One region of the Streptomyces sp. NPDC031474 genome, then DNA from elsewhere that is predicted to be linked to it. Evidence: riboswitches for the same ligand, from Rfam matches in the RefSeq annotation. Region 1 holds a riboswitch; the other holds the start of a gene.
The links. A riboswitch is a leader RNA that binds a small molecule or an ion and turns the genes downstream of it on or off. The one in region 1 is predicted to bind cyclic di-AMP.
Positions count from the first base shown of each region.

Region 2: it holds a riboswitch for cyclic di-AMP, as region 1 does, so the genes downstream of both, ACZ5SK_RS12680 (transglycosylase family protein) here and ACZ5SK_RS40250 (transglycosylase SLT domain-containing protein) in region 1, are expected to answer to the same signal.

Region 1 covers NZ_JBVIJX010000024.1:112,801-118,966, reverse strand. Annotated here, with positions in the region: gene ACZ5SK_RS40265 (glycosyltransferase family 2 protein) at 1-771, opposite strand, end outside; gene ACZ5SK_RS40260 (GNAT family N-acetyltransferase) at 1,001-2,065, opposite strand; gene ACZ5SK_RS40255 (HAD family hydrolase) at 2,357-3,190, shown strand; gene ACZ5SK_RS40250 (transglycosylase SLT domain-containing protein) at 3,262-3,744, opposite strand; cyclic di-AMP (ydaO/yuaA leader) riboswitch at 3,748-3,921, opposite strand; gene ACZ5SK_RS40245 (polyprenyl synthetase family protein) at 4,463-5,473, shown strand.
Region 2 covers NZ_JBVIJX010000005.1:436,573-442,738, reverse strand. Annotated here, with positions in the region: gene ACZ5SK_RS12695 (DUF501 domain-containing protein) at 1-250, opposite strand, end outside; gene ACZ5SK_RS12690 (FtsB family cell division protein) at 277-753, opposite strand; gene eno (phosphopyruvate hydratase) at 875-2,167, opposite strand; gene ACZ5SK_RS12680 (transglycosylase family protein) at 2,582-3,289, opposite strand; cyclic di-AMP (ydaO/yuaA leader) riboswitch at 3,293-3,463, opposite strand; gene ACZ5SK_RS12675 (LysM peptidoglycan-binding domain-containing protein) at 3,668-4,771, opposite strand; gene ACZ5SK_RS12670 (cytochrome P450 family protein) at 4,973-6,166, opposite strand, start outside.

The DNA.
Region 1 (6,166 bases):
CGGCTCGTCGGCGGGCGGGTCGTACGGGTCGTACGTGCGGGCCGTGAAGCCCTTGGCGAAGCCGCCGTGGCTCTCCAGGAGGACCTGGGCGGGCGTGCGCAGCCGGGCCGGGAGAATCAGGCCGGTGACGCAGCCGAGGCGGGGGTCGGCGGTGAACGGCGCGGTGAGTTCCGTGAGCCAGCGCGGGTCCGCCACGACGTCGTCGTCCGTGAAGGCGATCACCTCGCCGTGCGCGGCCTCGACGCCCTTGTTGTGCGCGACGGCGAGACCGGGCGCCGGCTCGGTCACGTACCGCACGCGCTCGGCGTACTTGTGGGTCACCAGGTCCCGGGTCGCGTCCGTCACGGGCGCGTTGTCGACGACGATGATCTCGAAGTCCGGGTGATCCTGGGCGAGGAGCGAGTCGAGGGCGTGGGCGAGCAGTCCGGCGCGTTCGCGGGTGGCGATGACGACGCTGGTGAACGGGACGGACCTCGGGCCGGGCAGTCGGGCGGGACCCGGCGCGATGTGCTCACGGGCGGCCAGGTCCACGATGACCGCCTTCGGATCGGCGCCCTCCGGTACCTGCCCGAGGAGCGTCCCGACCGGCCGCCCACCCTGCCTGACCAGCACGAACACCGGACCGTGGGTGACAGGCGGGCTGCCTGGACCGGGGCTGAGCGTGCCTCCTTCGTCCAGTTCGAGCTCGGCGATCTGCACCGGCCGGATGCCGAGGAACCTCTCGATCTCCAGCCGCACGATCTCCTGCTGCGCACCTCTTGCGCGGGACATGAACCCCCCCTTGTCTCATGACCGCCCCTACCGCTCTCCGACCGCCCCTGGCACTCTCCGACCCCGCCTGGCAATCCCTGACCACGCCTGGCAATCCCTGATCGTCCCCGCCAATCTCCGACTGACCCCGGCCGGTCCCCGACTGTCTCTGACCGTCACTCGTGTGCCCGTGAACCGTGTGCCCGCCAGCCGTGTGCTCGTGAGCCGTGTGACAGTCCCCGTGTGATCGTCACGCGCCGCGCAGGCGGCCCGCGCTCTTCAAGGTCCGGGCCGCCGCCGCGGCGAGCCTCGGCCGGTTGCGTACGAAGTGGTGTGCGCGGCGCGACGGTTCACGGCTGAGCCAGTGGAGCGCGGCGCCCACCCCCGGACGCGTCCACGCGCCCTCGAACACGGGCATCTCCCCGGTCTTCAACGAGTCCTTGTACTCCGCCGCGCCCCGCCCGAGATCGAGCAGGCCGATGCCCTCGGCGGCAGCCGACTCCGCCATCCGCAGATGCAGCACCAGGCCCGGCGAGAACTTCGCGAACTCCAGGTCGTACGACGGGAACCAGCAGGCCAGGACCGTCGACGAACGCAGTCCGAAGTGCGCGGCGAGCGGCCGCTCACCGGCGTAGAGGACGGACAGCGTGCCGGAGCACTCCGGCGCGCGCGTCGCGGCGAGCGCGCCCACCAGCCGGGTGATCCACTCCTGCGCGAACCGGTCCCGGCGGCCGGTCCTGCGGTACTGCGCCGACTTCCACGCCATGAGCGTGCGCAGCGCGGCCGGGTCGCGTTCGTCGAACACGAACCGCAGTTCCCCGACCTGACGGCCGAGCCTGCGCTCCTTGGCGAGCGTCGTCTTCAGGAACTTAGGCGACTGGGACCGCAGTACGGACTCGTAGGTCTCGTAACCCTTTTCGACGTCGATGACATAGGCGGCGTACTCCTCGGCCGCGTGCGGGACGAACAGCCCCTGTGCCGCCTCCAGGTTGTCGAAGGCGAAGCTCGACAGGGAGCACGCCCGCATCAGTTCGGCGGCGTTCAGCCCGAGACCCGGGGCCAGCACCGCGCCCTGCGCGTCCGAGACGCCGTACGCGAGGGCCTGACCCTGGCCGAGCCGGCCCCGCTCATGGGGGAGGAAGCCGACCGGCTCACGCCCCTCGTACACCACCGCCACGCGCGCGCGTGGCCGCACGAGGCCCACGGCGTCGGTGAACTCCGGTTCCATGAAGGGGTTTCGCGAAAGCGTCGACGCGGCACGCAGCGCGCGCCACCGCTCCCTGTCCCCCTCGCCGAGGCCTTCCGGCCTCAGCACACGAATGCGCCCACTGCTCAACCTGACCCCCCGATCAAGTCCCCCCTGGACACCTGGACGGTACCGCTCCACCCGGGCGTCGCGGTAGGTAGCGTCCCATCTTGTTGCCAACCGGTACAGAGGCCTTTAACCGTCCGCTACCCGGCGATGCGCCAGAAAGCCGTTTCTTTGTGCCCGTCCTCAGCCAGTTCCGCATCAGTAGGCAAAGGGGAGTTGGCAGAACCGGACAGGACCTGGTCGTCGTCCGGCTCGCGTCGAACCAGGGGGGTGCGGCATCCGTATTCTCTGATCATGGCCGCACCCACCGCATATGCCGAGCGCACCCCGGACTCCGCGTACTCCCTCATCGCCACCGACCTGGACGGAACGCTGCTGCGCGGCGACGACACGTTCTCCGACCGGTCCCTCGACGCGCTCGCGCGGGTGGCCGCCGCCGGCGCACGCCACCTGGTGGTCACAGGACGCCCCGCGCCCCGCGTACGCCCCCTGCTCGACCGGCTGCACAGCAGGGGGCTCGCGGTGTGCGGACAGGGCGCGCAGGTGTACGACGCCGGCGCGGACCGTCTGCTGTGGTCGGTCACCCTGGACCGGGAGCTGGCCGAGACCGCGCTCGGCAAGATCGAGGCGGAGGTGGGGCAGCTGTACGCGGCCGTCGACCAGGACGGCGTGGACGGGCTGACGCTCATCGAGCCGGGCTACCGGATGCCGCACCCGACGCTGCCCGCCCTGCGTGTCGACCGGCGCGACGATCTGTGGTGCGAGCCGATCAGCAAGGTACTGCTGCGCCATCCCACCCTGTCCGACGACGAGTTGGCGGCGACGGCCCGCGCGGCGGTCGGCTCGCTCGCCACGGTCACCATGTCGGGGCCCGGCACGGTCGAGCTCCAGCCCTGCGGGATCACCAAGGCGACGGGCCTGGCCCTGGCCGCCGAACACCTGGGTCTGCGGCCCGAGGACACCGTCGCCTTCGGGGACATGCCCAACGACATCCCGATGTTCGACTGGGCCGCGCGCGGGGTCGCGATGGCCAACGCCCACCCCGAACTCAAGGCGGTGGCCGACGAGGTGACGACGTCGAACGAGGACGACGGCGTGGCCGTCGTCCTCGAAAGACTGTTCCCGTAAGGTCCGCGGACCCATGGACCCGGGCCTGTAGGGCCCGTAGACCCCTGGGCTGGGGGTTCTACGGGGATCCGTCAGTACGCGCCGAACACGTTGTCGATCGAGCCGTACCGGGCGGCCGCGTAGTTGCAGGCGGCGGTGATGTTGGCTACCGGGTCGTAGGAGTCCCAGGAGGTGCCGGCGACGTGGTAGGCGCGGAAGGTCGGGTCGATGACCTGGAGCAGGCCCTTGGACGGGATGCCCGCGGCCGCGTTGGAGTCCCAGAGGTTGATGGCGTAGGGGTTGCCGGAGGACTCGCGGATGACGTTGCGGTAGATGCCGTTGTACGTCCCGGGGATCCCGTGCTGGGCCATGACGTGGAGGGAGGCACGGATCCAGCCGTCGAGGTTGTTGGAATACCCGAGGCTGGTGGCGGTGGCGACGGTCGGGGTCGCCGCGGAGGCGCCGGTCGCGCCGAGGAGCGGAAGGGCGAGCACGGCGGCGCCGGTGGCGGCGACGGTGAGCGTGCGGACGAGACGGTTACGACGGGTGCGGCGCGGCTGAGCGGCAGCGGGCATGACGAATTTCCTCTCCGGCGCCTGCGAGGTGAGCTGTCGGGTTCGGGCGGGAGTTGCCCGGTCGCGTCCTGACGGGCGCGACTTCACCCCGAGCCGTACCGATATGTCTGAAACATCCGGCCCGGCGACTTACCTGGTTCCCCCGCTCCTGCCGTGCGTTTTAGGTGGGTGTACGGGCGGCGGCAGGATTCGGCGTTCCGCCCGACAGGCCGGGAACGTATGCGAGAGCACATGTCCGAAACAAGTAGCGGATTCACAGATCACCCCTATTGACCTTGGTCTGTGGCCTATGGGGTGCTTGATCCTTTGTGAGTGCAAAGCCTCAACTTGCTTGGAGGTGTGGAGAATCCGTGAATGGGTGGATCGGACGGGATCGGGCGGGTTCGGCGGGGGGAGTGAGTCAAGTCACCAGCGTCCACAAGTGCGGCGAATCGGGCATTAATCCCAAGTCGGTGGCGGTGGGGAGAGGGTGGAGGTCGGCGACTCCGGCGTCGATGGCGCCGCCGGGCGGAAGTCCTCACTTCGGGCTAACTCTATAAATATCTGTTCATATATTTGAATCAGGAACATATCGGGCGTGAGTCGATACCACCTGGCCTGTAACCGTGGGGGCTATCGGTGATCGAAACGTGACCGGATACGCTGACTTGAGTGATGGCAGAGACCTATCGACAAACCGCGTAATCGCCAGTAGACACCAGCAGACAGGAGACCCCTCGTGACCGTCGTCGGGCCGTTCGGGCTGAGCGTGCGGGACCAGGCTCTGGAAGCCGATGTCCAGGCCGGATTGGCGGCTGTCGAGGAAGGCTTGCTCGAGGCCACCAAGAGTGAGGTTCCGTTCATCACGGAGGCCGCCCAGCATCTCGTGCGGGCGGGCGGGAAGCGGTTCCGGCCGCTGCTCGTGGTGCTCGCGTCGCAGTTCGGGGACCCGTACGCGCCGGGCATCGTGCCGTCGGCCGTGGTCGTGGAGCTGACCCACCTGGCCACGCTGTACCACGACGACGTGATGGACGAGGCCGCCGTGCGCCGCGGGGTGCCCAGCGCGAACGCCCGCTGGGGGAACTCCGTCGCCGTCCTCACGGGTGACTTCCTCTTCGCGCGCGCCTCCCACATCCTGGCCGACCTCGGACCGGAGGCGGTGCGGGTGCAGGCGGAGGCGTTCGAGCGGCTGGTCACCGGGCAGATCCTGGAGACGGCCGGTCCCACCGACGGACGGGACCCGGTCGAGCACTACCTCGACGTGCTCGGCGGCAAGACGGGCTCGCTGGTCGCGGTGGCCTGCCGGTTCGGGGCGATGATGTCGGGCGCCGACGAGACGGTCGTCGACGTGCTCACGCAGTACGGCGAGCGGCTGGGCGTCGCCTTCCAGCTGGCCGACGACGTCCTGGACATCGCGTCCGACTCGCACGAGTCGGGCAAGACGCCGGGGACGGATCTTCGCGAGGGCGTTCCCACGCTGCCCGTGCTGCGGCTGCGGGAGCGGGCGGCGCGTCTGTCGCTGCCCGAGGACATCGCGCTGTGCGAGCTGCTGGACTCCGACCTGAGCGACGACGCCCGGCTCGCCGAGGCCCTGGAGGCGCTCCGCGTACACCCGGCGCTGGAACAGGCCCGCCGGGACACCGTGCGGTACGCGAAGGACGCGCGATCCGCGCTCGCGCCACTGCGGGAGTGCGGCGCGAAGGCGGCGCTGATGGAACTCTGCGACGCAGTGGTCCACCGAGCCGGCTAACCCCTCCGCCCCGACACCCCACTCCGGCCCGGACCCCACTCCGGCCCGGACCCCACTCCGGCCCGGACCCCCCTCCGGCCCGGACCCCACTCCGGCCCGGACCCCCCTCCGGCCCGGCACCCCGCGCAGGTCCGGCACCCCGCTCCGGCCCGGACCCCCTCCGGCCCGGGACCCCGCTCCGGTCCGGCGATCGCCGTCGGCCCGGCACGCTCTCAGGTGCAGCGCCCCGCTTCGGTCCGGCACCCGTCTGGCCCCGCGTCCCCCTCACCGCGGCCCCCACACCCCTCGCCCCCGCTCCGGTCCGGGACCCCTCCGGTCCCACGTCCCCTCACCTCGGCCCCCCTCTCAGGTGCCGCACCCCGCTTCGGTCCGCAACTCCGCGCAGGTCCGGCGATCGCCGTCGGCCCGGCACGCTCTCAGGTGCAGCGCCCCGCTCCGGTCCGGGACCCCTCAGGCCCCGCGTCCCCCACACCCCACACCCCTCGCCCCGCACCCCCCACCCTTCGCCCCGCACCCTCCACATCACTCGCCCTCACTGCGACCCCCGCGCCCCTCCCTCGCCTGCACCCTCCAACCCCCTGTGTCCCTAGGGGAAGGCGTCGTCTCTCTGGGGGACCCCTACGGGTCGGTTGGCTTTTCCCTGCTTTCGTGTCATACCGCAGGCGTACGCGGAGTTGGGCCCTCGGGTTGACG
Region 2 (6,166 bases), on a different contig from region 1:
TCATCACGCCGTTCGCCTCGAGCGTGCCGATCGCCGAGTTGGCCTTCGGGCACGTCAGGTAGTACAGCGTCGGGAAGGGGGTGCCGTCGGGCAGGCGGGGGGCCGTCTCGACGACGTCCGGCTGACCGCACGGGCAGCGGTGCGCGATCGCGCGCAGGCCGCGCGGCGGGCGTCCGAGCTGCTGCTTGAAGGCCTCGACGTCCGCGTCGGTGGGCTCGGTGCGCGGGGTGGTCGGCGGGGGAGTTTCCATACTTCCGGGATTGTCTCTCTGTCGGTTCAGTGGTCGGAGGCGTCCGACTTGTCGACGCCGTCCCAGACGTTCGTGTACCAGGGGCGGTCGGCCGCCCCGAGATCGGCGCGGGACTGCCTGGCCGCGTCCGGGTCGATCACGACGTAGCCGGTCTCCCCCGGCAACACATAGTGCAGGCGCTGCCGGATCTGCTGCTCGGCGTACGCGTCGTCCTGCCAGCGCGCCTTGAGGTCGCGCAGTTGCTCGACGCGTTCGCCGGCCTGCTGCTTCTCGCGCTCCAGGTCGGCGATCTCGGCGCGCTGGGAGACGTACTGGCGCATGGGGTAGGCCAGGGCGACGATCAGCGTGCACAGGACGAGGGCGAGCAGCGCGGCGCGGCCGGTGAGGCGGGAGCGGCGGGCCTGGCGTTTGGTCTGGGAGCGGTAGACCCGGGCCGCGGTCTGCTCCCCGAGCAGCTTGATCCTCGTCGCGGTGGAGAACCGGTCCCGGTCCTTCACGGCCATGTCCCCCGCCTCCCGTCTCCCATGTGCGTACGTCCCCGCACACGGTACGGGACCGAGTACGGGGACGTACGTACGACTGGCTAAGGCTTGACCCCGTAAGGGTCAGCTCTTGCGGTGCTTGTCAGTGCGCGGAGCGAAACCGGGGGAAGGCCGAGCGGCCCGCGTACACCGCGGCGTCGTCGAGGATCTCCTCGATGCGCAGCAGCTGGTTGTACTTGGCGACGCGCTCGGAGCGGGCCGGGGCGCCGGTCTTGATCTGGCCGCAGTTGGTGGCGACGGCGAGGTCGGCGATGGTGACGTCCTCGGTCTCACCGGAGCGGTGCGACATCATGCACTTGAAGCCGCTGCGCTGGGCCAGCTCGACGGCGTCCAGCGTCTCGGTGAGCGAGCCGATCTGGTTCACCTTGACGAGCAGGGCGTTCGCGGCGCCCTCCTCGATGCCGCGGGCGAGACGCTCGGGGTTGGTGACGAACAGGTCGTCGCCGACGATCTGGACCTTGTCGCCGAGCTTGTCGGTGAGGACCTTCCAGCCGGCCCAGTCGTCCTCGAACAGCGGGTCCTCGATGGAGACGAGCGGGTAGGCCGCCACAAGCTCCTCGTAGTACTCCGTCATCTCGGCGGCGGAGCGGTCCTTGCCCTCGAACTGGTACTTGCCGTCCTTGTAGAACTCGGACGCGGCGACGTCGAGCGCGAGCGCGATCTGCTCGCCCGGCGCGTAACCGGCTTCCTTGACGGCCTCGAGGATGAGGTCGAGGGCCTCGCGGTTGGAGCCGAGGTTCGGGGCGAAGCCGCCCTCGTCGCCGAGGCCGGTGGACAGACCCTTGGCCTTCAGCACCTTCTTGAGGGTGTGGTAGACCTCGGTGCCCCAGCGCAGGGCCTCGGAGAAGGACTCCGCGCCGATCGGGGCGATCATGAACTCCTGGATGTCCACGTTGGAGTCGGCGTGCGAGCCGCCGTTCAGGATGTTCATCATCGGCACCGGCAGCAGGTGCGCGTTGGGGCCGCCCAGGTAGCGGAAGAGCGGAAGGTCGCTGGCCTCGGAGGCGGCGTGGGCGACGGCGAGGGAGACGCCGAGGATGGCGTTGGCGCCGAGCGAGCCCTTGTTGTCGGTGGCGTCCAGGTCGAACATGGCCTGGTCGATCAGACGCTGCTCGGTGGCGTCGTAGCCGACGAGCTCCGGGCCGATCTGCTCGATGACGGCGAGGACGGCCTTCTCGACACCCTTGCCCTGGTAGCGGTTCGGGTCACCGTCGCGCAGCTCGATGGCCTCGAAGGCGCCGGTGGAGGCGCCGGACGGGACGGCGGCACGACCGGTGCTGCCGTCGTCGAGGCCGACCTCGACCTCGACGGTGGGGTTCCCTCGCGAGTCGAGGATTTCCCGGGCTACGACGACGTCGATGGACGGCACGAGCATCTCCTTCTTGGGATGTGACGCTGAGAGTGCGGGGCCCGTGGGCCTTGCGACTAGAGCCTAACCGCCCGACGGGCGTCGGCAGCCGACCGACCGCCCTGTGGACGAACTGACCGTACACATTGTTCCCGCTCGGAACAAAGAGGGGATGACAAACAGGCGAAGAAAGCGCGCGGGGAGAGGGGGACGGCGAAGAGAGCGGGCGGCAAGAGAGGGGGCGGCGGGGCGAGCGGGCGGCAAGAGAGGGGGCGGCGGGGCGAGCGGGCAAAGAGAAACCCCGCTCCGGTGCGTACGGGGGAACACGCACCGGAGCGGGGAGCCCGTGGGGACGGGGGTGACCCTCACGAGGTCTTCAGTGTGCCGACCTCGGATGTGAGGGCGCTGTGGCTTCTCTGGGTCCGCTCTGGGAGCCGGGGATCACTTCAGGTGCAGCTGCTGACCCGGGTAGATGAGGTCGGCGTCCGCGACGATGTCCTTGTTCAGCTGGAACAGCTTCTGCCAGCCGCCCTTGACCTTGTGCTTCTCGGCTATGAAGCTGAGGGTGTCGCCCTTGACGACCTTGTACTCGCCGTCGCCCTTCTTGACCTTCTTGCCGGTCGGCGTGGTGACCGTCTTGGAGGCGGCCGGGCGGTCGGTGGAGCGGGAGGCGCTCTGGTTCTCGGTCGAGCGGGTGCCGGCGCTGCTGTCCGAGCCGCTGGAGCTGGAGCCGCCGGTGCTGCTCGACGAGCCGGAGGAGCTGCTGCCGTTGTAGGCGGCGCCGGACAGGCCCGTGCCGCAGACCGGCCAGGCGCCCTTGCCCTGGGAGGCGAGGACCTTCTCGGCGACGGCGATCTGCTGCGACTTGGAGGCCTGGTTGGCCTGCGCGGCGTACTGCGTACCGCCGTAGGCGGCCCAGGTGGAGGCGGAGAACTGCAGGCCGCCGTAGTAGCCGTTGCCGGTGTTGATGGACCAGTTGCCGCCGGACTCGCACTGGGCGACCGCGTCCCACTCGGAGGCGGTGGCGGCGGAGGCGCTGCCGGCCGCCATCAGCGGGGCGGCGATGGCGACGCCGGTGACGCCGGCCAGCGCGGCGACACGGGTGGCCTTGGACGGACGGCGGTGCTTGCCCTTGCCGGAAAACAGCATGGTGGATCCCCTCACCGACGCCTGCGAGGTGAGCTGTCGGGTTCGGGCCGGTTGAGTTGCCCGGCCACGCTCTCGCTTTCACGAGGCGCGGCTTCACCCCAAGCCGCTCCGGTCAACTGCCCGGTGCGGCGCTTACCTTGGGTCCCCCGCTCCTGCCTACGGCGCTTGACGCGACGACTGTTCCCGGGCTGCCACTGGCAGGATTCGGCGTTGCGACGGCCGGGGCTCGGGTTGCCGAGCGGGACGACCGTAGACACGCGATCCGCGGAATTTCAAAGACGATCAGGGCTTCTGAGACTCATCCCACACTTTCACCAAACCGGACATTCGGCGCGAAGCGTGACGTGAACTCCCGCTGTTTTTCTTGGGTTTTGCGCCCTATTCAACCCCTGTGTCGAGGGTCTGACCGGGGACGATGTCGCTCGGGTCGGCACCGATGAGGCCCTTGTTCTCGGCATAGAGGGCGCGCCATCCGCCGTCGAGGCCAAGGGAGTCGGCGATGGAGGCGAGCGAGTCGCCCTCCTGGACGACGTAGGTGGCCGCGGCGTGCCGGCCGGCGGAGGCGGTCTTGGTGCCGTCGACGGCGGCGGCGTCGGCATCGTCGACGGCCGCGCCCTTGGTCGCGTTCTCGTCGGCGGTGGCGCCGCGATGCCGGCCCGAGCCGAGGGAGCCGGTGTCGACGAGGCTCCAAGAGCCCGCATCCTGGACCGACTTGTCCGGGTCGTCCGCTTTCGGGACCCCGGTGGGCGAGCCGCCGGTCGCCTGCGCGTCACCCTGACCGCCGGAGCCGCCGGACGTGCCGGCGCCGATGGAGCCGCCCGCACCCGGGGAGGAAGAGGACGAGGAGGACGAAGGGGACGAAGGCGACGCCGAGGGTGAACTCGATGAATTGCCGGACGAGTCGGATGACCCGGACGAGCCGGATGACCCGGAGGAACCAGTCGAACCGGTCGAACCGTCACCGCTGCCCGAAGAGTTCGAGGAACCCGTGGAGCCGGACGATCCCGACGAGCCCGACAACCCCCTGGACAGGTCGGACAATCCGGAGGAGGCAGACGAGTCGGACGAGTCGTCCGCCACGCCGGTGTCCACGTTCAGCGCGCCGTTCGACTGGGTGAGCCCGGAGGTCAGCCCACAGGTGCCCCAGGCGCCGATGTTCTCGGCCGCGAGCAGTTTCTGCGCCACCGCGATCTGCTGGTTGCGGCTGGCCAGGTCGGGGCGCGTCGCAAAGTCGAGCCCCCCGTACGTCTCCCACTGCTTCTGGGTCAGACTCAGGCCGCCGTACTCGCCGTCACCCTTGTCGGCGCTCCACGAGCCGCCGGTCTCGCACTGCGCCACCTTGTCCCACACCGTGCCGTCGGCCGCACTCGCGCCCGAGGCGGCGAGCAGCGGGATGGCGATGGCGGAGCCCGTCACTCCGGCCGCGACGAGCAGCGCCGGGGCTTGGCGGGGGCGACGGTGTCGACCGTTCCCGGAGAGCATGCGAGGGGCCTTTCTCTGGACAGCAGTACCGGCGCGGCGGGTGAGACTGACGCGTCGCGCTGACGAGTGAACGTATCGGCAGACGATCACTTGTCACAAGTTAATGCCGCGCAGATCACGTGAAGATCACAAAGTTGAGGATCGGTCACCTTCGCTTCCCCGAATGGTCACAGTCCGGCTGGCGTGCGGTCAGAAATGCACTCAGAGTGCCCTCGGACTGGGCTCGCACTGCACAGGAGTGAACTCCACGGGCAAGGTCCGCAGCCCCCGCATGATGAGCCCGCCACGCCACCTCAAGTCGGCCGGATCCACGGCCAGTCGAAGGTCGGGCAGCCGGGTCAGCAGCGTGGCCAGCGCCGTCTGGCCCTCCAGCCGGGCCAGCGGGGCGCCCAGGCAGTAGTGGATGCCGTGGCCGTAACCGAGATGCTGGTTGTCGCGACGGGAGAGATCGAGCGTGTCGGGGGCGTTGAAGCGGGCCGGGTCGCGGTCGGCGGCCGCCAGGACGACGAGCACGGGGTCGCCGGGCGCGATGTCCTGCCCGCCGATGCTGAGCGGCTCGGTCGCGAACCGCCAGGTGGCGAGCTCCACGGGACCGTCGTAGCGCAGGAGTTCCTCCACGCCCGTCGCCAGCAGGTCCCGCTGCCCGGCCGCGAGGGATGTCTGCAACCGCGCCCGCTGCTCCGGGTGGGAAAGCAGGGCGTGGAGGCCGTTGCCGATCAGGTTGACGGTGGTCTCGAAGCCGGCGAAGAGAAGGATGAAGGCCATGGCCGCGGCCTCGTTCTCGGTGAGGTGCTCGCCGTGGTCGGAGGCGCGGATCAGGCCCGAGATGAGGTCCTCGCCGGGGACCGGGTCGGCGGGGAGCTCGGCGCGCTTGCGGTGGATCAGCTCCAGCAGGTAGCCGCGCATCTTCTTCACCGACCGCGCGACCCCGCCGCGGGGCCCGCCGCCGTGCCGGATCATCATCCCCGCCCAGTCACGGAAGTCGTCCTGGTCCTCGCGGGGAACGCCCAGAAGGTCGCAGATGGCGTAGATGGGGAGGGGGAAGGCGAAGTCGTGGATCAGGTCGGCCTCTCCCCGGGCGGCGAACCCGTCGATCAGACGATCCGTCAGCTCCTGGACGCGGGGCGCGAACTCGGCGACCCGGCGCGGCGTGAACGCCTTGCTGACGAGCCGTCGCAGCCGGGTGTGGTCCGGCGGATCGATGTTGAGCAGATGCGTCATCAGCTCGGCCTTGCGCTCACCGGGGATGCCGGTCTTGCCCTTGGCGTGGGCGGGCTCGTCGTGATGCGCGGGGTTCTTGGACAGCCGCTGGTCGGCGAGGGCCTGTTTGGCGTCGGCGTAACGGGTGACCAGCCATGCCTCGACCCCGCTGGGCAGCCGGGTGCGGTGCACGGG